Regions from separate parts of the Pararhizobium sp. DWP3-4 genome, predicted to be linked through region 2. Evidence: riboswitches for the same ligand, from Rfam matches in the RefSeq annotation. Region 2 holds a riboswitch; the other holds the start of a gene.
The links. Region 2 has a riboswitch for thiamine pyrophosphate ahead of thiC (phosphomethylpyrimidine synthase ThiC). Riboswitches for the same ligand answer to the same signal wherever they lie in the genome.
Positions count from the first base shown of each region.

Region 1 (7,164 bases), on a different contig from region 2:
GAATTCTCCCATGGACATGCAGGTCACCCCGGCGCCGCTGGTCTCAAACCCGGCGCTCCGCCTCACGCTTTTCTTCTTCCTGATGACGGCTTTGTTCATGGCGACGCTGGACAACCAGATCGTCGCCACGGCGCTGCCGACGATCGTCGGCGAGTTCGGCCAGATGGAGCGGTTCGGCTGGATCGGTTCGGCCTATCTGCTCGCCACCTGCGCCGTCATGCCGCTCTACGGCAAACTCGGCGACCTGTTCGGCCGCAAATATGTGATGATCACTGCGGTGACGATCTTCACGCTGGGCTCCATCGCCTGCGGGCTCGCAGTCTCGATGAACACGCTGATTGCCGCGCGCGTGCTGCAGGGGCTGGGCGGCGGCGGCATCATGGTGTCGATCTTTTCGATCACTGCCGACCTGTTCGAACCGCGCGAACGGGCGCGCTACCAGAGCTATTCCAGTCTTGTCCTGATGGCCTCCGGCGCCGTCGGCCCGGTGATCGGCGGCGCGATGAGCGATCATTTCGGCTGGCGCTCGATCTTCCTCATCAATATCCCGATCGGTATCGCGGTGCTCATTGGTCTGTTCGTCTTCCTGCCCTATCGCCGCCCGACACGCCGCCCGACGATCGATTATGCCGGGGCGCTGCTTCTGGCCGCCGCCGTTACCTGCGTCGTGCTCCTGGGCGATGGTGCCGAACTGTTCGGCTCACTGTTTTCGCTGGGCAGTCTGGCGATCGTGATGCTTGGCGCGATCTGCGCCACGGCATGGGTTTTTGTCGAGCGCCGCGCGCCGGAGCCTATCGTGCCGCTGACGCTGTTTCGCAATCCGACGTTTAGTCTGATGCTGGTGATTTCACTGGCGAGCGGCGCCGTCGGCATCGGCATGGTCAACTATTTCGCGCTGTATCTGCAGACGACGACGGGGCTGACACCGTCGCTCGCCGGGCTGCTGTTCATCATGCTGACCGGCGGCATCGTTTGCGGTGCGCTGACGGCGGGACGGCTGATTTCACGCTCGGGCCGCTACAAGCCGTTCGCGATCGTCAGCGCCAGCCTGACGGTTCTGGCTCTGTTCATCTTCACGCAGATCCAGCCGGGCACGCCACTCTACGTCATCTGCGCAATCATGGCGCTGCATGGCATCGGTATCGGTTTTGGCCAGCAGGTGCCGATCGTCGCCGTGCAGAACATCGCCGCGCGCGGTGACGTCGGGGCCGCCACCGGTGCCGTCACCCTGTCGCGCATGGGCGGCGCCTCGATCGCCATATCGATCTATGGCGCGATTATCGCGGCAGGTCTCGCACGCGGCACCACGGCGATCCCAGGCATCGCCGATATCGAAAAGCTGACGCCGCTGGTGCTGTCGACGCTGCCGGAGGCAACGCGCCAGCTGGTAGCCGAGAGCTATACGGCCGCCTTCCTGCCGCTGTTTCTGACGGCCGGCGGCATCTCGCTGATCGCGCTGACTGCGGCCCTCAGCTTGAAGGCCGTGCGGTTGCCGCAAAGATGATGTCAAGATATTATCACCATAACACTTCCTCTTGAATACCTACTCAATTAAACTAAGAGCGTGTTTAACGATCTTCTGATTCCTTCGATTAACAAAACTGTCGAAATCATCGTTGAAATCTGATGTCTCACAAAATATAGTTGCGAGAATTGCAAGTTTATTCTCTATTGTACCTACTTCATCAATATAGACTGATGGTTTTTTCTTCCCAACCTTCTTGTTTTCTGCTGCGCTAAGGAAACAGAAGTTTGCGAGGCAATTTATCTTTTCCTCAGAAATTTCCTTAAAGGCAGCTTTAGGATATATATGATGAAATTCCGACCTGTTGTATGCTTGCAAGACCGGTTCCAAGTCTATATCTTTTCCTGATATAAGGCTTTTCGGAAATTTACTTGATAGAAGCAAAACGAAAGTCTTCGTATTTGCTGTTGTTGTTCGAAATACATTTCTTAGAAAAAAGTTTCCGTCAATTACAATTTCCATTGAATCTATGTTTGATAAGAAGCCATTTTTGAGAGCATTTATCTCTTTGATGTCCCGAATTGCTGTTTTTCGAGTTTGGCTGCTGTATCTGTTTCCTAAACATGACTTCCAGAACCATCGTTTAAGTTTGTCGTAGGTCTCTGCATTGTAGGAGACTTCTTTACCGTTTGGTTCGGCGAAGAAGACGGAGAGCGGGATCAGTAGTGCAGGGTATGGTAGATTTTTCAAATTATATACACGAAGCTGAGTGCGCAAGAAGTCAATAGCCCCTTTAATTCCATTGCGAACCCTTGGAAATTCCTCACGGACAACTTGTCCTGTTAATTCCAGAAGGGTTTCCGCAGATGGTTCTTCCTTCAATATTGCGGCTGTGCAGCGTAGTATCAAATCGGAATCTTCCCCTACCCCCTCAAATCCAAAGTCCTCAAGTTCTTCCTTTAGGTTTTTAAAGCTATCAAGTAGGTCAAAGTTTTCATTCCAGGTCCATGCAGAAAGTAACTGAAGGGTATCCAGTTCTACTCCTAGCCTATTTACTCTTTCAAATACAATTGCCACCATAGACCGGTCTTCCGTTTTTAGAACCTGAACCGGTATCGATACTTCTTTAAATTTTTCTTGTAGTCTGTCTACTTGTGTGATCTGCTCGTTAGTTAGACTCGATGTCGCCTCTCTGTATTTTACAGAATCAAATAATGCGCTCAGCGGAAAATATTTCCCTGGATCGACTTCGTTCTCTTTAAGTGGATAGAACTGACTTTCTTGAGCATGTCCTTCGCTATAAAGATCGAAGTATATATCTATCCACTTATCGTCTTGTTTTGGCTTTAAATCCGTCTGAAATACCGTAAATATCGAAGTTAGTCTTTGCTGTCCGTCAAGAACGTAGTCGACCGGGTAATCTTCTTCAGGTTCTGGTAGATCAAATCGACCTAAGCTTCTTTCTACATTGAGCTTGTTTTTTGTTCGCCAGAATAGAAGGGAACCAAAAGGATAATTTTTATATATGCTGTCCATTAGGTAAGCGACATGATCCATGTCCCAAACAAAACCCCGCTGGAATGCCGGGATTCTGATTCCTCCTCCCTTTACGGAGTCAAGTAATTTTCTGACCGAGTAAGACTGATATTCCATTTAAAGGCCTCGATGGGTTCTAAAATGCGGATTTGGTTATAGCAGGTGAACATATGAATGCGCCGTTAAGTTGTAGTGTTTAATCGAGGACGTACACCGAAAAATCTTTTATTGCTAACTTTTTGCCAGCCGTCTAAATCTCCTCTTGCTCTAACGGGGTGCCGTTCGTCGTTCTCGACGTCCGGCTGAGAGGCTGTCGCCAGCCAACCCGAAGAACCTGATCCGGTTTGTACCGGCGGAGGGATTAGACGGCACATTCCAGCGCCCTATTCCCATTTTTTGGATTTATAAGGAGGCGCGGATGCGCAAGGCAATCATTCCATTTTTCGCGGCAGTTGCTGCCCTTACGGCCTCGTTTTCCGCCTCAGCCGAAGATAAGGTGCTGACGGTCTATACCTATGAGAGCTTTACCAGCGAATGGGGCCCCGGCGCCAAGGTGGCGGAAGCGTTTGAAAAGACCTGCGGCTGCAAGCTGTCTTATGTCAGCGTTGCCGACGGCGTCGAGCTTCTCACCCGGCTGAAGCTTGAGGGCGCCTCCTCCAAGGCCGATATCGTGCTGGGCCTCGATACCAATCTCGTGTCCGAGGCGAAGGCGACCGGCTTCTTTGCGCCGCACGGCGTCAATACCTTGGCCGTCAAGGTTCCCGGCGGCTTTACCGACGATACGTTCGTTCCCTATGACTACGGCCATTTTGCCGTGATCTATGACACACAGGTGATGAAGGAACCGCCGAAAAGCCTGAAGGAACTGGTCGAGGGTGACCCGAACCAGAAGATCGTCATCGAGGATCCGCGCACCTCGACGCCGGGTCTCGGCCTGCTGCTCTGGGTGAAGTCGGTCTATGGCAAGGATGCTCCTGCCGCCTGGGCAAAACTCAAGGACCGCGTGCTGACCGTTACCCCCGGCTGGTCGGAAGCCTACGGCCTGTTCACCAAGGGCGAGGCGCCGATGGTGCTGTCCTACACGACCTCGCCGGCCTATCACGTGGTTGCCGAAAATACCGACCGCTATCAGGCGGCTTCCTTCTCCGAAGGCCATTACATCCAGATCGAAGTGGCTGCCATGACCAAGGCTGCCAAGGACCCGGCGCTCGCCAAGCAGTTTCTCGCCTTCGTCACCGGCCCTGAGTTCCAATCGATCATCCCGACGACCAACTGGATGATGCCGGTTGCCGCCACCAAGGAGCCGTTGCCGGAGGCATTCGGCAAGCTGGTGACGCCGGAAAAGACATTTTTGATGCCGTCGGACGAGGTGGCCGCCAACCGCAAGGCCTGGATCGACGAGTGGCTGGCGGCAATGAGCAAGAACTGATCGGGCTGGGACGATCGTTTCCACTTCTCCCCGGCGGGGAGAAGTGCCGAGCGACTGCGAGGCGATGAGGGGGCGGTTCGGCACATTCTGAGTGTTTGGCCCCCTCATCCGGCCCTGCGGGCCACCTTCTCCCCGCTGGGGAGAAGAGGGGACGAGGCGACGCCCGTAAACGAGATAAGGGCATCATGATCAACCGCATGGAACGTCGTTGGACACTGACCGCCGGGGCGCTGTGCCTCGGGGGCATTGTGCTGTTCGTCTGCCTGGCGGCGGCCGCTCTTCTCGCATTTGATGAGCCGGGTTCTGCCAATGACGGCATGGTATTCGATGCCTATGTCTGGCGTGTGGCCCGGTTCACGCTGTTGCAGGCGTCGCTTTCGACAGTCCTTTCCATCGTCTTCGCCATCCCTGTTGCCCGGGCTCTGGCGCGGCAGGCTGTCTTTCCGGGCCGTGTCTGGATCATCCGGCTGATGGCGTTGCCGCTTGGGCTGCCGGCGCTGGTGGCGGCTCTTGGGCTGATCGGCATCTGGGGGCGGCAGGGGGTGCTGAATACCGCGCTTGTGGCTGTTGGCCTCGATCAGCCGGTCAGTATCTATGGCCTGTCGGGGATCTTGGTTGCCCATGTCTTCTTCAACATGCCGCTGGCGGCACGGCTGATGCTCGGCGGGCTCGAGCGCATTCCCGGCGAATACTGGCTGGCCGGGGCCAATCTCGGAATGCGGCCGCTGTCGATTTTTCGCTTCATCGAATGGCCGGTGATCCGTGGGCTCTTGCCGGGGATCGCCGGGCTGATCTTCATGCTCTGTGCCACCAGCTTCACGCTTGTCCTGACGCTCGGCGGCGGACCGGCGGCCAGCACGATCGAGGTGGCGATCTATCAGGCGCTGCGCTTCGATTTCGACCCTCCGCGCGCCATCGCCCTGTCGTTGCTGCAGATTTCGGTGACGGCAGCGCTGCTGGTTGCCATCCGGCTGCTGACGCCCACCGCCGATGAAGGCCATGGCGGCGGGCGCAAAGTGCGCCGGTTCGATGGCCGCCGCCGGTTTGACCGGGTGGGCGACGGGCTGGTGATAGCGCTTGCGGTGCTGTTTCTTGCGCTGCCGCTCGGCTCGGTGGTCTCCTCCGGTCTTCGCGCCGACCTCGTCCGGCTGGCCAGCGATCCAATGGTGCAGCGGGCGTTGCTTACCAGTGCCGTCATCGCGCTGGTTTCGGGTCTGCTCTGCGTCCTCCTGGCGGCTCTGATGATCCGGGCGCGGCAGGCAGCGCTTTCGCCAAGACGCCCAGCGGCGGCCGGGCACGGGCTGGCAGCGGGGATTTCGGCGAGTTCGTCGCTGGTGCTGTTGGTGCCGCCGGTCGTTCTGGGGGCAGGCTGGTTTTTGTTGTTGCGGCCGCTCGGCGATATCGCCCGTTTTGCACCGCTGCTGGTGATCCTGATCAACACGCTGATGGCGCTGCCCTTCGTCTACCGCGTGCTGGAGCCCGCGATGGCCACCCATACGGCCCGCACGGCAAAACTTGCGGTCAGCCTCGGTCTCGGCGGCTGGCATCGGTGGCGCCTGATCGATTGGCCGGGCTTGCGCAGGCCGCTGCTGATGGCCCTGTCTTTTGCCTGTGCCCTGTCGCTCGGCGATCTCGGTGCCGTGGCGCTGTTCGGTTCGCAGGATATGGTGACGCTGCCGTGGCTACTCTACAGCCGCATGGCTGGCTACCGTTCGACCGATGCGGCGGGGCTGGCGCTGTTTCTCGGCCTCGTCTGCCTGGTGCTGACGATTGCCGGTACGCCGCGGGCAGGGGCCGATGATGTGAGGAGTAAAGATGTCACCGCCTAAAACGGATATTGCGGTTCGCCTCAGCGGCGTGCGCGTGCAGTTCGGCCAGACCGAACTGCACTTCGATTGCGCCATCGGCAAGGGTCAGATCGTCGCTGTCACCGGCGCATCCGGTTCCGGCAAATCGACGCTGCTCAATGTGATCGCCGGGTTCGAGACGCCGGATGCCGGCACGGTCGAGATTCTCGCACAGGATGTTGCCGGGCGCGATCCCGCCGAGCGGGCGGTATCGGTGATCTTTCAGGAACACAACCTGTTTGCGCATCTCGACGTCGCCACCAATATCGGTCTCGGCATCGATCCGGCGCTAAAGCTGGGCGTCAAGGAGAAGGCGAAGATTGCAGGTGCGCTGCTGCGCGTGGGGCTGGAGGGTTTTGGCAAGCGCCTGCCACCGACATTGTCGGGTGGTGAGCGGCAACGCGTGGCGCTTGCCCGAGCGCTGGTGCGCCGCAAGCCGGTGCTTTTGCTCGACGAGCCGTTTGCCGCACTCGATCCGGGCCTGCGCGCCGGCATGAGCAGCCTCATCCTCGATCTGCACCGGCAGGAGGGCAATACGATCCTGATCATCACCCATCATCCCGACGACGTGCGGACACTGGCCGACAGCGTGCTTTTTCTCGACATGGGCCGTGTTCTCCTGCATGAGCCAACGGCGCGGTTTCTCGATCATACCGATATTCCAGCTGTTGCCCGGTTTCTCGGCCGGTGAGTATCGCCTGCGATGCTTTTGCCACAATTTGAACGACAGCCTATGCGACGGCGCTTTTGCTGTCCGGTGGCGTGCGCTCCCGCATGCGTTGCCGGGATATCACGGGGCAACTATTTCTATCGGCGTATGCTAGGCACGCATGGCGCGAATAGGTTACAGCAGGTCATTGCCGTACTCACGGCGCGACCTAATTATA
Region 1 covers NZ_JAFCXF010000007.1:8,803-15,966, reverse strand. The annotation lists gene ACP7E6_RS18510 (MDR family MFS transporter) at 11-1,504, shown strand; gene ACP7E6_RS18505 (GmrSD restriction endonuclease domain-containing protein) at 1,544-3,118, opposite strand; TPP riboswitch at 3,263-3,379, shown strand; gene thiB (thiamine ABC transporter substrate binding subunit) at 3,420-4,430, shown strand; gene thiP (thiamine/thiamine pyrophosphate ABC transporter permease ThiP) at 4,616-6,259, shown strand; gene ACP7E6_RS18490 (ATP-binding cassette domain-containing protein) at 6,246-6,968, shown strand.
Region 1: it holds a riboswitch for thiamine pyrophosphate, as region 2 does, so the genes downstream of both, thiB (thiamine ABC transporter substrate binding subunit) here and thiC (phosphomethylpyrimidine synthase ThiC) in region 2, are expected to answer to the same signal.

Region 2 (7,164 bases):
CGCCAGCGGTGCGCGATCGCCGTCCATCGAATAGAGACTTTCTACGGCAATCCAGGGATGGCCAGTTCCGCCGTGGCTGCGCCAATGTTCGATCGCCTGTGCGAAGGATGAGGCATCGTTGTGGGCGGCGGCCACTGCCTGCGCCTTGCCCGCCTGAATCCCCTCATGCGCACTGGCATGCACCAGCGCATCATAGACGACGAGATCGCCCCGCTGGGGCAGGGTCGAGAAAAGCGCTGTGTTCGCGGCATAACCGCTGCCAAAGTAGAGGACACGCTCGGCTCCGAAAAAGGCCGCCGCCTCCGCCTCCAGTGCTTCGTGCTCCGGGTGATTGCCGCGCAGCAGCCGCGAGCCGCCGGCACCGGCCGGCACGCCGCGATCAAGGGCTGACGCAATCGCTGCCGCCAGCCGCGCCGACCCGGCCAGCGCCAGATAATCGTTCGAACTGAAATCGGCCCCGGCCCGGTCAACCAGAATGCGCCGCCTGCCCTTGCGCTCCAGGCCCGCCAGCGTGGTTTCGTAGCGGGCAAGACCTTGAGCCATCATTGCGAAAGTCCCAGGTCCATCGGCTTCAGGCCAAGGCGGCGGAACAAGGCGGTGTCGTGGTCCTCGCCCGGGTTTTCGGCTGTCAGCAGCGTGTCCCCGGCAAAGATCGAATTGGCGCCGGCGAAGAAACAGAGCGCCTGCATCTCGTCGCTCATCTGCGTGCGCCCGGCCGAGAGGCGCACATGCGCGCGCGGCATCAGGATGCGGGCAAGCGCGATGGTCCTGACGAATTCAATCGGATCGACCGGCTCGGCATTGGCAAGTCTTGAGCCGGGGATCGGGATCAGCATGTTGATCGGCACGCTTTCCGGCGGTTCCGGCAGGTTGGCGAGCGTCACCAGCATGGAGATGCGATCATCGGTGGTTTCGCCCATGCCGAGAATACCGCCGGCGCAGACCTTCATGCCGGCATCGCGGACATTGGCGAGCGTCTCCAGCCTCTCGGCGAAGGTGCGCGTGGTGATGATCTGCGGATAGAATTCTTCCGACGTATCGATATTGTGATTGTAATAATCGAGCCCGGCTTCGGCCAGCGTGCCTGCCTGCTGCGGCGACAGCATGCCGAGCGTCATGCAGGTTTCCAGACCGAGCGCCTTGACGCCTGCCACCATGTCCACCAGCGTGTCCATGTCGCGGTCCTTGGGGCTGCGCCAGGCGGCCCCCATGCAATAGCGGCTGGCCCCTTCGGCCTTTGCCTTGCGCGCTTCAATGAGCACCTTCTCGACCATCATCAGCTTGGAGGCTTTCAGCCCCGTCGGAGAGCGTGCCGACTGGCTGCAATAGCCGCAATCCTCGGCGCATCCACCGGTCTTGATCGACAAAAGCCGGCTGATTTGCACAGCGTTGGGATCGAAATTCTCCCGATGAACCGAGTGCGCCTGAAAGAGCAAATCGTTGAATGGAAAATTATAGATAATTTTTGCGTCATCGGGAGAAAAGCGAGCTATTTCGGGAGCTTCCCCATAAGAAATCTCGCCTATAACGCTCTTTTCAACAGGGAAATCAGCGTGTTTTTCATCTCTCAGCATCTGGCACCCATCCGATAGATTAAAAATAATAATTATCTATAATTTATCGAAGGACAGAAAACCGCAACCGCCTTTTTGATGCAAACCGGATAAATTCACGTAATACGTGCTTTGGTAATGCTGCGGCACGCGCCGGGAGCGAGCAAAATCAGGGAAAATAAGCTGTGAAAAAAACGTCAGCCGACGATGGCGAAAGCGTCACGGGTTGCGCCGGAAGCGTTGCGGACGGGTTTTTGGCCGATCCATTGTACGTGCCGCTCAAGCACAGGCGCGGCGTTTTCGATATTGCCCTGACGCAGAAATGTCAGGATGGCGCGGTGATCGTGATCGGTGCGCACTTCCCATTCGGTTCGCCAGCTGGCGAACAGGAAACGGGCACTGGCCGCATGCAGATCACTGATGGCGGCCAAGAGGCGCGGCATGCCGCAGGGAGTCAGAATCAGCGTGTGAAAACGGCGGTTTGCCTCCTCCCAGGAGCGGACATCATGGGAATTGTCGCCCGCCACGGTGGCCTCTTCGGCCTGATCCAGAATGGCGGACGTCAGATGCGGCGCCGCATGCCGAAGGGCCAGAACCTCAAGGGCTGCCCGCATCTGCGCCACTTCGCGCACTTCCTTCAGATCGAAGGAGGCGACCCGCACGCCCCGGCGCGGTTCGCTGACCGCAAGACCCTGCGCTTCCAGCCGGCGGAAGGCCTCGCGCACCGGCACGTGGCTGGTTCCGAACTCCTCGGCAATATGGTCCTGGCGCAGCTTCGTGCCCGGGTCCAATTGCCCGGTGACGATCCTGTCGGCAAGGATGCGGCTGATGCGGCTGGCAATCGTGTCTTCGCTCGCTGAGGTCATGTTTTATAGATAATTTGCCGGGGCGGCGCTGTCGAGGGCGCGATTGTAATCATTGGATATCTTCACAGTCTTCCGGCGCTCAACGAGAGCCGCACGCCGGGTGCTGTGCCAAACGGCCCTTGACGCTCCGTCCAAAACTGTGGCTAGATCGGCGCATTCACCAGGGGGGTCCCGACAAGGGGCTGAGATTCTGCTGGCATGATCGGTGGCTTTGCCGCCCTCAAGCAGCGCAGTGACCCGTTGAACCTGATCCAGTTCATACTGGCGTAGGGACGGTGCAAGCGCTGTTGAGACTCGGATTCCGTTTGCGGATTTGCGTCGGCGTCTTTTCATCATTCCGGCTCTGATGACTGGGTCTCCAACTTTGGAGCCTCAACCATGACTATTGCCGCAAAGAACATCACACCCACAGTTACCACGGGCCCGTTGCCAGCCTCCCGCAAGGTGCATATTCCGGGCGAACTCTACCCGGATATCCGCGTGCCGATGCGCGAAATTTCCGTGCATCCGACATCTGGCGAACCACCCGTTACCGTTTACGATCCCTCCGGCCCCTATACGGATCCGGCGCACATCGTGTCGATCGACGCCGGCCTGTCCCGGCAGCGCCAAGCCTGGGCTACCGCGCGTGGCGATGTCGAGACCTATGACGGCCGCCACGTCAAACCCGAAGACAACGGCTTTGCCACCGGCGAACGGCTGACACCGGAATTCCCCCACCGCAACCAGCCCCTGCGCGCCAAGAACGGCAAGGCTGTGACCCAGATCGCCTATGCCCGTGCCGGCATCATCACGCCGGAAATGGAATACATCGCCATCCGCGAAAACCTCGGCCGCAAGCCGCCAAAGGGTGCACTGGTGCGCGACGGTGAGAATTTCGGCGCCAGCATTCCCGATCACGTGACGCCGGAATTCGTCCGCCAGGAAATTGCCCGTGGGCGAGCCGTCATCCCGGCCAATATCAACCACCCGGAATCCGAGCCGATGATCATCGGCCGGAATTTTCTGGTGAAGATCAATGCCAATATCGGCAATTCCGCCGTCACCTCGTCGATGGCCGAGGAAGTCGAGAAGATGGTCTGGGCGACACGCTGGGGCGCCGATACCGTCATGGACCTGTCGACCGGCCGCAACATCCACAATATCCGCGAGTGGATCATCCGCAACGCACCGGTTCCGATCGGTACCGTGCCGCTCTATCAGGCGCTGGAAAAGGTCAATGGCATTGCCGAAGACCTGAACTGGGAGGTTTATCGCGACACGCTGATCGAGCAGGCCGAGCAGGGCGTCGATTATTTCACCATCCATGCCGGCGTGCGGCTCGCCTATATCCCGCTCACCGTCAACCGCGTCACCGGCATCGTTTCGCGCGGCGGCTCGATCATGGCCAAGTGGTGTCTTCATCACCACAAGGAGAGCTTCCTCTACGAGCATTTCGACGAGATCTGCGATATCGCCCGCGCCTATGACGTGACCTTCTCGCTGGGGGATGGCCTGCGGCCCGGCTCGATTGCCGATGCCAACGACGCCGCGCAGTTTGCCGAACTGGAAACGCTCGGCGAGCTTACCCAGATTGCCTGGGCGAAAGACTGCCAGGTGATGATCGAAGGCCCCGGCCATGTGCCGATGCACAAGATCAAGGAAAACATGGACAAGCAACTGGAAGTCTGCGGCGAGGCACCCTTTTATACGCTCGGACCGCTGACGACCGATATCGCTCCCGGCTACGACCACATCACGTCCGGCATCGGCGCTGCGATGATCGGCTGGTTCGGCACGGCGATGCTCTGCTATGTCACGCCGAAGGAGCATCTCGGCCTGCCCGACCGCAATGACGTCAAGGTCGGTGTCATCACCTACAAGATCGCCGCCCATGCTGCCGACCTTGCCAAGGGGCACCCGGCCGCCCAGCTGCGCGACGACGCCTTGTCGCGGGCCCGCTTCGAGTTTCGCTGGGAAGACCAGTTCAACCTGTCGCTCGATCCGGAAACGGCGCGCTCCTTCCATGACGAGACCCTGCCGAAGGAAGCCCATAAGGTGGCGCATTTCTGCTCGATGTGCGGGCCGAAATTCTGCTCGATGAAGATCTCGCACGAGATCCGCGCCGAGGCGCAGAAGGAAGGGCTTGAAGCGATGGCGGCGAAATTCCAGGCGGGCGGCTCGCTCTACATGCCGCTCGGCCCGGACGGCACCATTCCGCCAGCCGGAGAGTGACCATGCGCGTCCTGATCAGGGGGGCCGGCGTTGCCGGCCTCACGGTTGCTCATGAACTTGCCGGGAAAGGCATCGCGGTCGAGGTGACGGAGACGTCATCGCGGCCGGGCGGCGGCGCCTCCTGGTTTGCCGGCGGCATGCTGTCGCCCTGGTGCGAGCGCGAAAGCGCGACTGAAACGGTGGTGACGCTGGGGCGCAAATCGGCTGACTGGTGGGAAGCGGCACTGCCCGGCCACGTTGTCCGCAAGGGTACATTGGTCGTCGCGCCGCCGCGCGATACTGCGGAGCTCAACCGTTTCGCAGCCCGGACATCAAACTTCGACTGGCTGGACGGCGATGACATCTCAGCCTTGGAGCCGGACCTCGCCGGCCGGTTCCGCAAGGCGCTTTTCTTCCGTAACGAAGCCCATCTCGATCCCAGGCGCGCGATAACCGGCCTTTCCGGCAGGCTGGCGGCAATGGGCGTGGTCTTCCATTTCGGCGCTGCCCCGGATTTTCCGGGAGCCGGGTTCGACCATATCGTCGATTGCACCGGGGCAAGCAGCATCCGCCAAACGGTGGATCTGCGCGGCGTGCGGGGGGAAATGCTGATGCTGGAGACGCCCGACGTGACGCTCTTACGCCCCGTCCGCCTGCTGCATCCGCGCATTCCGCTCTATATCGTGCCGCGCGCCGACGGCCACTTCATGGTTGGCGCGACGATGATCGAAAGCGACGATCGCGGCCCGATCAGCGCCCGCTCGCTGATGGAGCTGCTCAACGCTGCCTATGCGCTTCACCCGGCCTTCGGCGAAGCGCGCGTGGTCGAAACCGGCGCCGGGGTTCGCCCGAGCTATCCCGACAATCTGCCGCGGTTTTCGGCTGACGGCGGCATCATTCGCATAAACGGAATGTACCGGCACGGGTTTCTGCTTGCCCCATCCGTCGCGCAGGACGTTGCGGCGCACATCGCCTCCTCTTCGAAAACGAACGCCGCAAGACCGGCCAACTCTTTTGATCCGGTTCTTGTGACCCCTCGCAGATATGACAACTCAACTGGAGCAAGCCGATGAAACTGACAATCAACGGTGAGGATCATCAAACCGACATTTCCGTTCTGTCCGAGCTTCTGACCTCGCTCGAATACGAAGGCGACTGGCTGGCAACGGCCGTCAATGGCGAGCTGGTGCACCGCGAAGAGCGGCGCGATTTTGTATTGTGCGATCGCGACCGCGTCGAGATCCTGTCGCCCATGCAGGGAGGCTGAGATGCTGACACTCTACGGAACCTCCGTTTCCTCGCGGCTGCTGCTCGGCACGGCGCGCTATCCCTCGCCCGCTATCCTGGCCGATGCGGTCCGCACCTCGAAAACCGATATCGTCACCGTGTCGCTGCGCCGGGAGACCGCAGGCAGCCGCACCGGCGGCGCGTTCTTCGAGCTGATCCGTGCGCTGGGCGTCCGGGTTCTGCCCAACACCGCCGGCTGCCACACCGTGTCGGAAGCGGTGCTGACCGCGAAGATGGCGCGTGAGGTCTTTGCTACCGACTGGATCAAGCTCGAGGTGATCGGCAACCACGACACCCTGCAGCCGGACGTCTTTGCACTTGTCGAGGCGGCGCGCATCCTGAACGGCGAGGGTTTCAAAGTCTTCCCCTACACCACCGATGATCTCGTCGTGGCGGAACGGCTGCTCGAAGCGGGCTGTGAGGTGCTGATGCCCTGGTGTGCCCCCATCGGCTCGGCCATGGGTCCGGTCAATCTGCCGGCGTTGCGCAGCATGCGGGCAAGTTTTCCGGATGTTCCGTTGATCATCGATGCCGGGATCGGGCGGCCATCGCATGCCGCCACCGTCATGGAACTCGGCTTTGATGCCGTTCTGCTGAATACCGCCGTTGCAGGCGCAGGTGACCCGGCCGCCATGGCCGCAGCTTTCACCGGCGCCATAGAGGCGGGTCGCACGGCATTTCAGGCCGGAATGCTCGAACCGCGCGACATGGCGGTGCCATCCACGCCGGTCATCGGCAAGGCGGTGTTTTCATGAAGCTCGATCCCTTCTACCTGATCGTCGATAGCGCCGAGTGGATCGAGCGTCTTGTGCCGCTCGGCGTCAAGCTGGTGCAGTTGCGGATGAAGGACAGCACCGAAGCCGAACTGCGCACTGCCATTCACCGCGCAAAAGCGATCTGCGCGGCGCATGATTGCCAGCTGATCGTCAACGACTACTGGCAAATGGCAATCGCGGAAGGCTGCGATTTCGTCCATCTCGGCCAGGAAGATCTGGTCACCGCAGATATTGCCGCCATCCGCGCCGCCGGGCTCAAGCTCGGGCTTTCGACCCATGACGAGGCGGAGCTTGCCATCGCGCTTGCTGCTAAGCCCGATTACGTGGCGCTCGGGCCGGTCTGGCCGACCATCCTGAAGGAGATGAAATGGGCGCCGCAGGGGCTGGAAAAGCTGCGCGAGTGGAAGACGCGCATCGGCTCGCTGCCGCTGGTGGCAATCGGCGGTCTGAATATCGACCGGATCGGTAGCGTCCTTGCCCATGGCGCCG
Region 2 covers NZ_JAFCXF010000002.1:553,162-560,325, forward strand. The annotation lists gene ACP7E6_RS07845 (8-amino-7-oxononanoate synthase) at 1-546, opposite strand, end outside; gene bioB (biotin synthase BioB) at 543-1,574, opposite strand; gene ACP7E6_RS07855 (GntR family transcriptional regulator) at 1,751-2,419, opposite strand; TPP riboswitch at 2,572-2,710, shown strand; gene thiC (phosphomethylpyrimidine synthase ThiC) at 2,798-4,633, shown strand; gene thiO (glycine oxidase ThiO) at 4,636-5,685, shown strand; gene thiS (sulfur carrier protein ThiS) at 5,682-5,879, shown strand; gene ACP7E6_RS07875 (thiazole synthase) at 5,881-6,654, shown strand; gene ACP7E6_RS07880 (thiamine phosphate synthase) at 6,651-7,164, shown strand, end outside.